Regions from separate parts of the Cellulomonas sp. zg-ZUI22 genome, predicted to be linked through region 1. Evidence: riboswitches for the same ligand, from Rfam matches in the RefSeq annotation. Region 1 holds a riboswitch; the other holds the start of a gene.

What was found. Region 1 has a riboswitch for S-adenosylmethionine ahead of J1G43_RS05035 (aminotransferase class V-fold PLP-dependent enzyme). Riboswitches for the same ligand answer to the same signal wherever they lie in the genome.
Region 2: it holds a riboswitch for S-adenosylmethionine, as region 1 does, so the genes downstream of both, J1G43_RS03145 (hypothetical protein) here and J1G43_RS05035 (aminotransferase class V-fold PLP-dependent enzyme) in region 1, are expected to answer to the same signal.

What each region holds. Positions count from the first base shown of each region.
Region 1 covers NZ_JAFMUZ010000001.1:1,106,644-1,113,647, reverse strand. Annotated here, with positions in the region: gene J1G43_RS05035 (aminotransferase class V-fold PLP-dependent enzyme) at 1-1,196, opposite strand, end outside; SAM riboswitch class IV at 1,232-1,345, opposite strand; gene J1G43_RS05030 (GNAT family N-acetyltransferase) at 1,402-1,971, opposite strand; SAM riboswitch class I at 2,071-2,168, shown strand; gene J1G43_RS05025 (rhodanese-like domain-containing protein) at 2,173-2,616, shown strand; gene J1G43_RS05020 (O-succinylhomoserine sulfhydrylase) at 2,640-3,887, shown strand; gene J1G43_RS05015 (hypothetical protein) at 3,951-4,466, opposite strand; gene J1G43_RS05010 (pyridoxamine 5'-phosphate oxidase family protein) at 4,556-5,161, opposite strand; gene J1G43_RS05005 (hypothetical protein) at 5,274-5,813, opposite strand; gene J1G43_RS05000 (DUF1345 domain-containing protein) at 6,193-6,837, shown strand; gene J1G43_RS04995 (DUF72 domain-containing protein) at 6,844-7,004, opposite strand, start outside.
Region 2 covers NZ_JAFMUZ010000001.1:679,848-686,851, reverse strand. Annotated here, with positions in the region: gene J1G43_RS03155 (hypothetical protein) at 1-370, shown strand, start outside; gene J1G43_RS03150 (hypothetical protein) at 526-1,761, shown strand; gene J1G43_RS03145 (hypothetical protein) at 1,839-2,516, opposite strand; SAM riboswitch class IV at 2,531-2,643, opposite strand; gene J1G43_RS03140 (ADP-ribosylglycohydrolase family protein) at 2,729-3,682, opposite strand; gene J1G43_RS03135 (HD domain-containing protein) at 3,761-4,225, opposite strand; gene J1G43_RS19540 (hypothetical protein) at 4,222-4,896, opposite strand; gene J1G43_RS03125 (hypothetical protein) at 5,024-5,332, shown strand; gene J1G43_RS03120 (hypothetical protein) at 5,329-7,004, shown strand, end outside.

The DNA of each region.
Region 1 (7,004 bases):
TGCGCGAGCAGCGGGTGCGCGCAGAACCGCCCGTCGCGCACGCCGATGCCGTGCTCGGCCGCCAGGTACGCCGCGACCAGGCCCGGGTTCAGGTCCGCCACCGTGAACGTCACGACGCCCACCGGGTCGGTCGAGTCCGGCCAGATCCGCGCGACGCGCACGCCGTCGAGCCGCTCGAGGCCTCGCACCAGGCGGTCCCGCAGCGCCTGCTCGTGCGCCTCGAGCGCACCCGCGGGCAGGTCGGCGAGCGTGTCGCAGGCCTGCGCGAGCGCGATCGCCCCGAGCACGTTGGGCGACCCGGCCTCGTGCCGGGCAGGTGCCGGCTGCCAGACCGTCCGGTCGGCCCGCACGTCACGCACCGCACCTCCCCCTGCGAGGTACGGCGTGCCCGTGTCGAGCCAGTCCCGGCGCCCCACGAGGGCGCCGGCACCGAACGGGGCGTACGTCTTGTGGCCGGAGAACGCGACGTAGTCGACGTCCGTCGCGGCCAGCGAGAACCCCCGGTGCGGCACCAGCTGCGCACCGTCCACGGCGACCCGGGCACCGGCACCGTGCGCGAGCGCGACCACCCGGTCCAGCGGCAGCGCCTCCCCCGTCACGTTCGACGCCCCGGTCACGGTCACCAGGGCGTACGGGCGGCGTGCGAGCTCGGTGCGCAGCGCGTCGAGCGTGGCCGCGACCGTCGGCTGCACCGGCAGGACGGTCGCGACGCGCCCCGTCCCGGACTGCCCGCCCCCGCTGTGCTGCACCCACGGCAGCAGGTTGGCGTGGTGCTCGACGTCGAGGACGAGCACCGCCTCGCCGTGCGGCACGACGCCGGCGAGCAGGTTGAGCGAGTCGGTGGTGTTGCGCGTGATGATCGCGACGTCGTCCTCGCGGGCCCCCACGAAGCGGGCGATCGACTGCCGGGACGTCTCGTAGAGCGCGGTCGAGACCTGCGACAGGTAGCCGGCGCCGCGGTGCACCGAGGCGTACAGCGGCAGCACCTCGGCGACGCGCGCGCCCACGGACTCCAGCGCGGGGGCGCTGGCGGCGCAGTCGAGGTTGGCGTAGGTGCGGCTGGTGCCGTCGACGAGCGGGACGGTGGTCGACGCGCCGACGACCGGCAGCAGCGGCGCGTCCCCGCTGCGCGGTCCGGGGGCCGCGGTGCCCGACGCCTCGTCGGCACACGCGAACAGCTCGGTGATCGTGGTCATGGTGCTCCTCCGGAACGGTCCGGGGACCGCCGAGGGCCCCGCGCTTGCCGGCGCCGAACGGCGCGCGGCCAGGTCGTCACCCGGGGCACCCCACCGCGGAGGAGGGTTGCCGGCCAGCGAGCCGGGGCTTGTCGCTGGCGCTCATGACCTGTGTCGAGGATCGGCCGCCCGGCGCGGGCATGTCAACGGCACCACGCCGCCGCTCTCAGGATGCGAGACGCGCCGTCTCACCTTCCGTACCTCGCGGCGCGCGCTCCAGGCTGTGCAGCATCACCACGCTGCGGTACGTCTTGCCGGGCCACTGCACGACGTCGGCGTCGACGAAGCCCCACCGCCGGTACATCGCGCGCAGCGGCGCAGCGGGCTCCGCCGTGTCCAGGCCCACCGACCGCATGCCGCGCGCGAGGGACCACTCGCGCAGCACGCCCCACAGGTACGTCGCCAGCCCTCGCGCCCGCAGGTCCGGACGGACGGCGAGCTGGTTGAGCCAGACGCGGTCCGGCTCGAGCGCCAGGTCGGTGAGCGCCTTGATGCCGCGGCCAGGAGGGCTGGTCGCGGTGATGGTGCCCGCGAGGCCGCCGGCCGCGTCGACCAGCACCCACGAGGCGCCCACACCGAGGCTGCGCCGGGCGGTCGTCGCCTCGTCCTGGGTGGCACCCGTGAAGTTCAGGCCGCGCGCGGCGAGGTCCGCGTACGCGTCGTGCAGCAGACGCGTCAGCGCCGGCACGTCATCAGGGGTCACGGGTCGCAGCACGAGGTCCTCGGGGGCGTCCATCGCGCACCACCCTGGCACGGCCCGCGGCCCCGTCGCACCGCGGCGGGGCGTGCGTGAGACGCCCTGCCGGTGGCGACGCACCCTGGCGTAGCATCGCGGCGACCATCCAGAGCGGCCGAGAGATCTGGCTCGACGACGCCGCAGCAACCCGCACGGGCGACCGTGGCCGAGGGTGCTACCGCCAGAGACGATGGGAGGACCATGACCGTGCAGCCACGTCCCGCACCCGGGTACGCCGGGGACCTCACCCCCACCGAGGCCTGGGACCTGCTCGCCGAGCGCGACGACGCCGTCCTCGTCGACGTCCGCACGGACGCCGAGTGGCGCTACGTCGGCGTGCCGGACCTGCGCGGCCTCGGCCGCCAGGCGGCACTGGTGGAGTGGGTCTCCTACCCCTCGGGGCGGCCGAACGCCGCGTTCCTCGACCAGCTCTCGGCGGCGGGCGTCGCGCCGGGCGACGAGCGCCCCGTCGTGTTCCTGTGCCGGTCGGGGCAGCGGTCGATCGGCGCCGCGCAGGCGGCGACGGCCGCGGGCTACGGCCCGGCGTACAACGTCCTGGAGGGCTTCGAGGGCCCGACCGGCCCCGACGGTCACCGCGGGCACACGGGCTGGCGTGCCGCCGGCCTGCCGTGGCTCCAGCCGTGAGCACGCCCGACCTGCCGCCCGACCTGCCGCCCGGCCCGGGCGACTGGGACGACCACCGCCTCGACCGCGGGACCCTGCGCCCCGACACCCTCGCCGTGCGCGGCGGGCTGGTGCGCAGCGGGTTCGGCGAGATGTCGGAGGCCGTGTTCCTCACGCAGGGCTACACCTACGCCACCGCCGCGCAGGCCGAGGCCGGGTTCGCGGGCGAGGTCGACCGGTTCCTGTACTCGCGCTACGGCAACCCGACCGTCGCGACGTTCGAGGAGCGGCTGCGGCTGCTCGAGGGCGCGGAGGCGTGCTACGCGACGGCCACGGGGATGTCCGCCGTCTTCACGGCGCTCGCCGCGCTCGTCCGGTCCGGCTCCCGGGTCGTGGCGGCGCGGGCGCTGTTCGGCTCCTCGGTGGTCATCCTCGACGAGATCCTCGCGAAGTGGGGCGTGCGGACCGACTACGTCGACGGCCACGTGCCCGAGCAGTGGGAGCAGGCCCTCGCGACGCCCGCGGACGTCGTGTTCTTCGAGACGCCGTCGAACCCGATGCAGGACCTCGTCGACATCGCTGCCGTCAGCCGCCTGGCGCACGCGGCCGGGGCGACCGTCGTCGTCGACAACGTCTTCGCGACGCCGGTCTTCTCCCGCCCGCTGGAGCACGGCGCCGACGTGGTGGTCTACTCCGCCACGAAGCACATCGACGGTCAGGGGCGGGTGCTCGGCGGCGCGATCCTCGGCTCGGAGGAGTACGTGCGCGGCCCGGTGCAGACGCTGCTGCGCAACACCGGCCCGTCGCTGTCGCCCTTCAACGCCTGGGTGCTGCTCAAGGGCCTGGAGACGCTCAGCCTGCGCGTCCGCCACCAGGCCGCGTCCGCGCTGGACCTCGCCGGCTGGCTGGAGCAGCAGCCGGGGGTCGCGCAGGTGCGCTACCCGTTCCTGCCCTCGCACCCGCAGCACGCGCTGGCCCGCGCCCAGCAGACCGGAGGCGGGACGGTCGTCACCCTCGACCTCGCCGTCCCGGCGGGTGCGACGCCCGACGTCGCGAAGAAGGCGACGTTCGGGTTCCTCGACGCGCTGCGCGTCGTCGACATCTCCAACAACCTGGGCGACGCCAAGTCGATCGTCACGCACCCCGCGACGACGACGCACCGCCGGCTCGGCCCGGCGGGCCGTGCCGCGGTGGGCATCGGCGAGGCCACCGTGCGGCTGTCGGTCGGGCTGGAGGACGTCGAGGACCTGCGGGAGGACCTCGCGCAGGCGCTGGCGACGCTGCCGGACTGACCCGCGCGGACGCCGCCGGCCCGCGCCGCGCGGGCTCGGTCCGGTTCGCTCAGCCCGGTCGGCTCAGCCCGCGGCGACCAGGCCGACCGCGACGACGGAGTCCGCCGCCGCCGTCACGCCGACGTCCACGGCACCGGCCGGGACCTCGAACGGGTCGCTGTCCGCCATCGTCGACCCGCCCTGGAAGACCGGGACGCACGGCGCCTGGTACGACGTGAGCTCGGTACCGTCGGCGGCGGCGGCGACGGTGACGGTGACCGGGCCGCCGTCCGACGACGTGCACACGACGCGGAGCAGGTACGGGCCCGCCGGCACGTCGGCCACCTGGCCGACCTCGCTCTCGCCCGCGTCGAGCGGGGCCGCGAACGCCTCCGTGGACTCGCCGGCGGAGGCCAGCGCCTCCTGCTGCTGCTCCACGGTCGGCAGCTCCGTCTGACCGCGCCCCGGGACGGTCGGGGCAGCGATCTGCCCGTCGCTCGCCGACGCGCTCGGCTCCGGCTCGGGGGTCGTGCCCTCGGAGCACGCGGCCACAGTGAGCAGCAGCAGGACGGGGAGCGCGAGACGCCGTCGAGATCGCATGGCCGGGACCGTAGCGCAGCGGGCCCGGCCGCCGTCAGGGGCGTCCACCAGGAGGACGAACCGGGAGGAACCGGGAGACCGTCGCCGGCTCACAGGTCGACGGTCGCGTTCTCGCCGCCGTCGTACGCCGTGCCCGTGACCTTGGCCTTCACGAGGCTCAGCACGGTCGCCAGACGCCCGCCCGGGCTGTCCCAGTACTCGGCCGTCTCGGCCCGCAGCCGCACGAGGCACAGCTCCGGGGTCGTCGGTCCGTCGGGGAACCACGCCGCCGCCACGGGGTTCCACAGCTCGTCGATGCGGGCCTGGTCCCTTACCACGTCCGCCGTGCCGGAGATCGACAGCCACGACGACGACCCGGAGAACGCGGCGTTGGCGGGCGAGCCCGCCCGGATCTCCGCGACCTTGTGGCTGTCGAGGGTCGTGAAGAACCACAGGTCCCCGTCGAACTCGGTGTCCTGGACCCCCATCGGCCGGCTGACGAGCGCGCCGGACGCGTCCTGCGTCGTCAGCATGGCCAGGTGGTGGTCCCCCAGCAGCTCGCGGACCTTGGCCAGGGCCTCGTCGCGCGTCGGGCCGTCCTCGGGCTCCGGGCTGTGGCCGGGCGTCAGCGAAGGGCCGGGCGTCGGGGTGCTGCCCGACCACGGGGTGCTGCCGGTCGTCCCCGGGAGGTCCTGGCCCTGCGGTGTGGTGGTCATCTCGCCTCCGTCCACCGTCGGGCGGGCGCCCGTCCGGTCAGGCCACGCTAGGAACGCGGGCGCCCGCGCGCATCCCGGAGGGGACCTCGACGAGCCGGGCCGGGCCGGGCGGTCAGCGCGCGGCGAGGGCGGCGAGCGTCGCGGCGCTCCGGCGCGAGTCCCCCACCAGGGCGAGCGCGACCGCGTCGACACCCGTACGGGCCGCCAGCGCCGCCGCGTCCGCGACCAGGACCTCCGGGGGCGCCACCAACCACGTCGCCGACGGGGACCAGGTCAGCGCCGCGAAGGCCTCCGCGTAGGCGACGGCGGCCCGGCGACGGGCGGCGTCCGCGGCGTCGGCCGCGACGACGGCCTCGACCTCGAGGACGACCCGCACGTCACCGCGGTCACGGCCGACCGCGCGCACCTCGTCCTCCAGCACCTCGACGAGCGCACGGACGGCGGACGGGGTCGGCACCGCGGCGGAGTGGACGACGCGCACGACGTCGGCCCGCGCGGCCGCGAGCGCGAGCGTCGTCGGGTCGAGCGAGTCGGCGTCGAGCAGGAACTCCGCGACCTCCCGGTCGGGCACGGTCGGCGCGACCTCGACGGCCGGGACGCGACGGACCTGCGACGCGCCGGTGTCCGAGGCGGCGACGGGTGGGGCGGGCACGGGCGAGGCGGGTGCCGCCGCGGCCCGGGCAGGTGCGGTGGCGGTGGCGGTGGCGGTGGATGCGGCGCGAGCGGACGACGGTCGGGCGGAGGTCGCACGGACGGTGGTCGCACGGACATGCGCGAGAACGGGCTGAGCCACGGGGAGGTCCTCGAGGTCGAACGGGGTGCGCAGCGAGGGCGGAGCCGCAGGCGCGCGGGGTCGTCAGCTCAGCGACAACACACCCGGACGGAGAACATGCGGGCCACAGTAGCGCCGGTCCTGGGATCGCAACAGCCCCGTCTCCCCCGGCGGACGCGGCGCGAGGGGTCGGCCGGCGGTGGTGCGGGGTGAGCCGGCTGCACGTGCCGCCCAGCAGCTCGGGCGGTTGGATGAGGACGTGACCGAGGACATCGCGCGAGGGGACGTCACCCCGGCGACGCGGCTGGCCGTCTCGTCGGCCGTCGGCGTCGTCGCGGCTGTCGTCACGGTGCGCGCGGTGCCGGACGCCACCATCGTCACCGCGCTGCTGGTCGGGTGGGCCACCGTGGCGACCGTGGCCTCCGCGTGGAGCTGGTCGTTCCTCTGGCCGCTCGACGCCGACCAGACCCGGACCCACGCCACCCGCGAGGAGCCGACCCGCCTCGCGGCCGGCGCGTTCCTGCTGACGGCGTGCGTGATGAGCCTCGTCGGGATCGTCGTGGTGCTCGCCGGCTCGCAGGGGCGCGCCCGCGACGTCGGGATCACCGCCGCGATGGCCGCCGTGATCGCGTCGTGGGTCGCGCTGCAGACGATGTTCACCGTCCGGTACGCGCTCGACTGGTACGCCGAGCCGGTCGGCGGCATCGACTTCCACCAGGACGCACCCCCGCGGTACTCCGACTTCGCGTACCTCGCGATCACGGTGGCGATGAGCTTCGCGACCTCCGACCCGGACATCGTCGACTCCGGGGCCCGGCGCACCGTGCTGGCGCACGCGCTGCTGTCGTACGTGTTCGGCACGTTCCTCGTCGCGCTGCTCGTCAACGTGCTCGCGGGGCTCTGACGGCGCTCACGCCAGCAGGCCGCGCAGGGTCCACGCGTTGCGCACGGCGTTGCCGCCGCCGTCGTTGTTGAAGTACGCCACGACGTCGTGCCCTGCCCCCTCCCACTCCCGCAGCCGGTCGGCCCACCACCGCAGGTCGTCGTCGGAGTAGGAGCCCGCGTACAGGT
Region 2 (7,004 bases), 430 kb from region 1:
CATCGTCTACACCGACCCCGCGCCCGTGACGCTGCGCACCGAGCTGCTGGGGTACGGCGTCACCGTCGAAGCCACGCCGCGCTCCTGGACGTACGACTTCGGGGACGGGCACACGCTGCGCACCACCTCCCCCGGCCGACCGCACCCCCAGCACGACGTGTTCCACGAGTACGAGCACCCCGGCACCACCGCGATCACGTCCACGGCCGAGTGGACGGGCCGCTACCAGGTCGACGGCAGCGCCGTCTGGCGGGACGTCGACGGCACGGCCACGACCACCGCGACCACCACCCCCTTCACCGTGGAGGAACGGACCAGCCGGCTGGTGGGTGACCTGTGCACCGATCGACCCACCCCACCCGACTGCTGACCGCCGTGCGAGGACCCTGGCCAGGCCACCGGCCCGCACCGGAAGAGCCCTTCACCGGCACGGTGAACGGCTCCGGCAGCGGTCACCGTGGACCGGATGCCCCGCTCCGGCCCTCAATCCCTTCGTCCGGTCTGCCGATCTGTGAACCTGTGACCGTGCCCCCCGACGACCTGCCGCGCTCGCCGACCGGCCGCGTGCCGCAGTGGGTCGTCGACGAGACGGCCGGGTTCACGGTCGCACCGCCTGCGTGGCGCCCGGACGACGGCCGTCTGCCCCCGCCGCCGCGGCGGCGGAGCCTGTTGGGCCGGCTCGCGGTGGTCGTCGCGCTCGCGCTCGGCGGGTGGTGGGTCGTCACGGCCGTCCTGCCGGGCTTCCTGCGGGAGGTGGACGCGCCGTTCCTCGACGGCATCGTCGCGGGCCGGGTGCCGGAGCCGACCGCCGAGGTCGCCGCGCTGGCCACCGAGATGTTCCTCACCGACGAGGGGCGCGACCTGCTGTACCGGTCGGAGCCGGAGCTGCTGGGTGCGGCGGAGTTCACGGGGCGGTGCGACCGCGGCGACGCCCCCGCCGGGCAGAGCGGTGGCGCGGTGGGCTGCTACCACACGGCCGCCGGCGGTCTGGAGACCGGTGGGCGCATCGTCGTCTACGAGCCGGCGGACCCCCGCCTGCGCGGGTTCGTCGTCGAGACCGCCGCGCACGAGCTGCTGCACGCCGCGTGGAACGAGCTCACGGCGGATGAGCAGGCGACGGCGCTGGCGGCGCTGGAGCCGGTCGTCGCCGGCATCGACCCGGCCGACGACCTGCACGAGCAGCTCGCCGGATCCGTCGGCGGCACACCGGCCAACCGCGCGACCGAGCTGTTCGCGTACCTCGGCACGCAGGTGTGGCAGCCGGGTGGGCTCGACCCGGCGCTCGAGGGGCTGTACGGGCGGTTCATCGCCGACAGGGAGTCGTTGGTGGGGGTGCACACCGCGTTCGAGCAGCAGCTGGACCAGCTCACCACCGAGTACGAGTCCGCACTGGCGACGTTCGAGGGCCGTCAGATGGAGCAGGTCAGGGCCACGATGGAGCTCGACGCGGACACCGACGAGCTCGCGCAGTACCGCGCGACGATCGAGGAGGAGGAGGCGCGCCTCGCGTCGCTGCCGGCCTCCCAGCGCGCGCGGTCGCTGCTGTCGTGGACGTGGCGCGACGGCACCACGCTGCCGCAGGCGCCGGCCGACGAGCTGCTGGCCGATGCGCGCGCCCTGCTCGCCCGGGACGAGGCGGAGCTCGCCGCCCGCACGGAGGCGCTGCGGGCCACGGATGAGGAGATCCTCGCGGAGCAGACGCGGATCACGACGGTACGGGTCGAGCTCGAGGCGCTGCTCGGGCAGCTCGTCCCGGGGTGATCGTCGGCCGGGACGTCCCGGCACCGCCGGACGACGCCGCCCCGGGGCCAGGGGCGCGGCGCCGTCCGGCGATCACCTCAGGCCTCGAGACCCGGAGGCAGCGCGATCTCGTACCCGATGCCGCTCAGCGCCGTGGCGTCGTCCGCGGCGTCGATGGTGCTGCCGGGCAGCAGCACGTCGGACAGGACCCGTCCGGTCGCGTCGGCGTGGTGGATCGCCGTGACCCCCCGCCCCCGGTACTGGTAGGCCAGCACGAGCACCCAGTCGACCGGCGCGGCGTCGGGGCCGCGCCCGTGCCGCAGCGGCGGGTCCAGGTGGTAGAGCGTCGCGGTGTGCGGCGGGATCGGCCGCCCGTCGTCGGCGCCCTCCTCGGGCTGCAGCGAGGCGACCTGCCATGCCACCGTGCGCCCGGGACGTCGCTGCAGCGTCCGCAGGCACGGTGTCCGCTCCTCGCGTGACGCCACGGCGACGTACCGGTCCCCCACGCGCACCACCCCGAGGTCGTCGTGCACCCACACGGTCGGGTCGTCGGTGCGCAGGTGGGCGACGAACGGTGCGTGGTCGTGCAGCCACCAGGTCGCGGTGGCACCGGAGGCGTGCTCGAGGCCGATGCGGTGCGGCCCCACGACCGTGAGCCGCCAGGGCGTCCCGGAGGCGGCGACGGCGCGGGCGACGAGCTCCGGCTGGACGACGTGGCCCGGTGAGGTGGACACGCACACCACGTGGGTGGGGGGATCGAGAGCGAGGTCGGACACGGGTTCTCCCGGAGGTCGAGCGTCTTCCCGTGCCGGCGGCGCGGGCGGATCTTCCTCCGGGGGCACCGTGCGCTCTGCGCGGTTGCCAGTCGGCCTGCCGGAGGGCTTGTGGCCGAGCTTCGTGATCGGGGCCCACGGTAGCGGCAAGGGCTGACATCACCGGCCCGTCGGGGAGATCCAGACCGTCGTCACCAGCTGACGGCCCGGCTCCCTCAGGCTGCGCCCGGGCCACCGCCCACCGCGCGCACGGCCAGGTCGGCCAGGTCGTCGGCGTCGAGGCCCGGCCATCCGTGCAGCTTCTGCCGCCACTCGGCGGGCACAGCCGCGGCGCCGTGCGCCGCACCGGCGAGCGCACCGGCGATCGCCGCGACCGTGTCGGTGTCACGTCCCCCGCGCACGGCGCGCTCCAGGACGTCGACGAGGTCCGCGCCGTGGTGCAGGGCCGACCAGGCGCCCTGCAGCGCCTGCACCACCCACCCGTTCTTGGCGAAGTCCGCCGGCTGCAACTCCTCCGCCTCGGCGATGACGGCCGCCCACCGTGCCCGCCGGTCCGCCGGGAGCCACGTGAGCTGCGCCGTCAGGTCGACGACGCCCTCGCGCACCGCGTGCCGCACCGCCAGCGACCACAGCACGCACGCGTCCCCGGCGTCGGGGTCGCCGTGCGTGAGGTCGGAGACGGCGCGCGCGGCCGCCGCGAGCGCCTCCTCCCGACCGTCGCCGAGGTACCCGAGCGCCACGGGGCCGGTGCGCATGAGCGTGCCGTTGCCACCCGCGTGCCGGGGGTTGGCGGCATAGTGCTCAGCGGACTGCCGACGGGCCGCTGCGGCGGTGGGCTCCGGCAGGGCGTCGAGCAGGGTGCTGGTCTGCACCCCGATGTCCGTGGCGGTCAGCGCCCACTCCGCCCACGCGGCGACGATCCGGTCGAGGCACGCCTCGTCGGCGAGCGAGCCGCCGTCGGCCAGCACCTGCGCGATCGGCACGGCCATGGACGTGTCGTCGGTCCACTCCCCCGGCTCCCAGTCGAAGCTGCCGCCCCCGGCCATGTGGACAGGCTGGTCGTCGGGCAGCGGCGGACCGAACTCGTAGCCGGCGCCCAGGGCGTCGCCCGCGGCGGAGCCGAGCAGGGCGCCGATGGCGCGGTCGGTCTGGGCAGGGGTGAGGGGCATGGGACCTCCGGGGGCGGGGACAGCGGGTGCCCGAGGGTGCCACGAGGCACCGACATCGCTGGTCGGAGGGCCTGCGCGTCACCCGTCGGCGGTTGCCCCGGCGGGTGGGCCGGCGAGCAGCTGCCGGACGCGCGCGTACTTCGCCACCAGTCGCGCCCGGGTCGCGTCGTCCAGGGCCGCGAGCCGGGCGGGGTCCGTGTTGTCCGCCAGGTCCGCCGTCTTGACGGCCACGGCCAGCGGGTCGCGCCGCACGCGTGCGATGTAGTCCTCCAGGGGCTCACCGGCGACCTTGCTCACCGCGACGACCGCCGCGACGACGTCGTCCGGGATGCCGGCGGCGCGCAGGTCGTCGGGGGTGACGTCGGTGTCCTCGACCACGTCGTGCAGCCACGCGGCGGCGACCACGCGCTCGTCACCGCCGGCGGCTGCGGCGTGCGCGGCCACGCGCGCCGGGTGCCCGATGTAAGGCGCACCGGCCTTGTCGCTCTGGCCACGGTGGGCGTCGGTCGCGATCCGGCGCGCGGTGGTGACGAGGTCGGTCACGACGCGCCGTCCGGGGCGGGGTCGGGGGCGGGATCCGGTGCGGGATCCGGACCAGGTGCGCCCGCGGCGGGACGGTCGACGGTGAGGCTCGTCGCCAGCGCGCGGACGGCCTGCTCCAACGCGGCCACGTGCGGCTCGCCCGTGGTGGTGCCGGTGAGCACCGCCAGCCAGATCGAGTCCGGCACGGGTGCGGCCACCTGGACGGTGTGCTGCTCGCCGCCGGTGACGGTCTGCTCGGAGCGCGTCGCCAGGAGCCCGGGACCCAGGCCCGTGGCGACGGGCTCCCCCGCCCGCAGCACGAGCCGCGCGAGGTCGAGGTCGGCCCGGACCGGCGCGGTGCGCAGCCAGGTCAGGCTCATGGTCGAGACGTCGGGCTCGTCGTGCTGCTCCGGGGTGACGTCCGTCGGCAGGTGCAGGAACGTCGCGAGCGCACCGCTGGCGGCGCTCGCCCGCGCGACGCCGTGCAGCAGGTACCCCAGGCCGCCGCGGCGGCGGTCGTCCAGCGCCGCCCACAGCGGGGTCCGCGCGACGAGCGCGAGCAGGTCGTCGCCGAGCGAGGCCGAGTCCCCGCGCAGCGTCTGCCAGCCGGCGGGCGCCTGCAGCGTGAAGGCGAACGGCGGGCGCGCAGGCGTCCCGGCGCGACGTCCCGGGGGTGCGGCTGCGGTGCTCACAAGCCGCGAGCCTAGCGAGGGACGGCGGCGCGAACGGGGCGAAACACCTCACCCTCGGGACGACGCCCACGACACGGGTCGAACCAGTATGTTTCGGGCAGCCACCGACGACCCGGAGGGACGCCCGATGACCGCCGTCGACGCGGCCGAGCAGCGCGTGCAGGAGCTGCAGGCCCTGCTCGCCGCCGTGCGTGCCGCCCGCGCGCGCGTGCCCTCGCTGCGGCGCGCGACCGGGACGGTCGGCGCACCCGGGAGCTGGACGGGCACCGCCGCGCACCGGCTGCACCACGACGAGCTGGTGCCCCTGACCGACCAGCTGACTCATGGCCTGGACCGGGCTGAGCAGGCCGTGCTGGACGACCTGCAGCAGGCCCGGCGCGCGCTCACCCGCGCGGAGGACGAGCAGGAGGCCGCCGAGCGGAGGCCCGCGTCGTGACCCGGGTGGTGGAGGTCAGCGCGGACGCGGTCGCGGGTGTGCGCTCGGACGTCGCGGCGGTGCGGGAGTCGCTGGACGCGGACTGGGGATCGCTGCGGTCGCGGGCGCTGGCGCTCGGGGTGCGCACCTCGGGGTTCGACGACGTGCTGGGCGCCCGTGACCGGCTGGGCACCCACGTGCTGCCCGTGGTCGACCGGCACCTGGACCGGGCCCGGGCGCTGGAGCAGCTGCGGTACGGGTCGATGGGCGGACCGCTGCCCGTGCTCGACGTCGACCCCGCACCCCTCGCGGTGCCGTTCACCTCCTCCCCGATCGGCGACGGCGGCACGACCCTGACCTGGGCGGCGACCTCCCAGGCCGAGGTCGAGGCCGACGAGCAGCAGGCCCAGGAGTCCCGCGGGATCGGCGACTGGTTCGCCGACCGGTGGGACGACGCCTCCGACGCCGCGGCCGACGGCACCCAGTGGGTCGCCGACAAGGCCGGGCAGGCCTGGGAGGCCGTCACCGACGCCGGGGCGGCCATCGGCGACTGGTGGGAGCGCACCACCGCCGACCTCGGCACGTGGATCGACACCCACCTGGACGGGGTCCGCGAGTTCATCGGCCGACACGTGGCGGTCTTCCGGTTCCTGGCCGACGCCCTGCGGATCGTCGGGTGGATCCTGGTGGCCGTCGGGGTCGTGCTGTCCGTCGCGCTGGCGATCATCGGCGCCATGGGCGGCACCGCCGCCGGCGCGGTCTTCGGGTTCGGCGTCGGCGCTGTGCCCGGCGGAGCGGCCGGCGCCGTGGCCGGGCTGTCCCTCGGCCTGAAGGTCCTCGGCGTGGGGTTCACCCTGGTGTCGGTCGGGGACTTCCTCGACGTGGCCGCCGACTGGGGCGAAGGAAAGATCGACGGGCAGGAGCTGGTCAAGCGCGGGTCCATCGAGCTCGGCCTCGCCGTCACGTCGCTGATCGGCGTGGGGGTCGTCGGCAAGGTCCTGCAGAAGGCCCTCGCGCACCTGCCCGCGTCGTGGCGGCGGCGGATCGACGACTGGCTGACCCCCGCTGACGGTCGCACTCCGGCCGGCAAGCCCTCCGCATGGGTCGGCCCGGACGGGCTTCGCCTCTCGGCCGACGAGGTGGCCGCGGTCGACGACCTCATGCGCAAGGCCGCGCGCGCGGAGCCGGACATCACCGACCCGCTCCAGCGCATGGTCGGGCAGGTCGACGGCGCGACCATGCCTGGGTTGGAGTACCGCCTGAAGGGCTCGGACTCGCTGTACCGCAAGATCGCGACGGACCTCATGGACGACGCGCCGCCCCGGGACGTCGCAGGCGCCCTCGCCCGGATCAAGGACGCGGTCCGCTACACCGCCCAGATCCCTGATGCCGACTTCGCCAGCGGGGTCGAGCGTGTGACGAGGGACCTGCGCGCGGAAGGGTTCACGCCCGTGTCGTGGAAGAACACCTTCGGTCAGCCGGGCTACCAGGGCATCAACAGCGCGTGGCGGTCCCCCGACGGACAGGTCTTCGAGCTCCAGTTCCACACCCCGACGAGCTTCGATGTGAAGATGCGGAGCCACGAGCTCTACGAACAGATTCGACTGCCCAACATCAGCCCGCAGGAACGGGCCCGGCTCGAGGCGGAGTCGCAACGCGTGTTCGCCACCGTACCGACGCCACCCGGCGCACC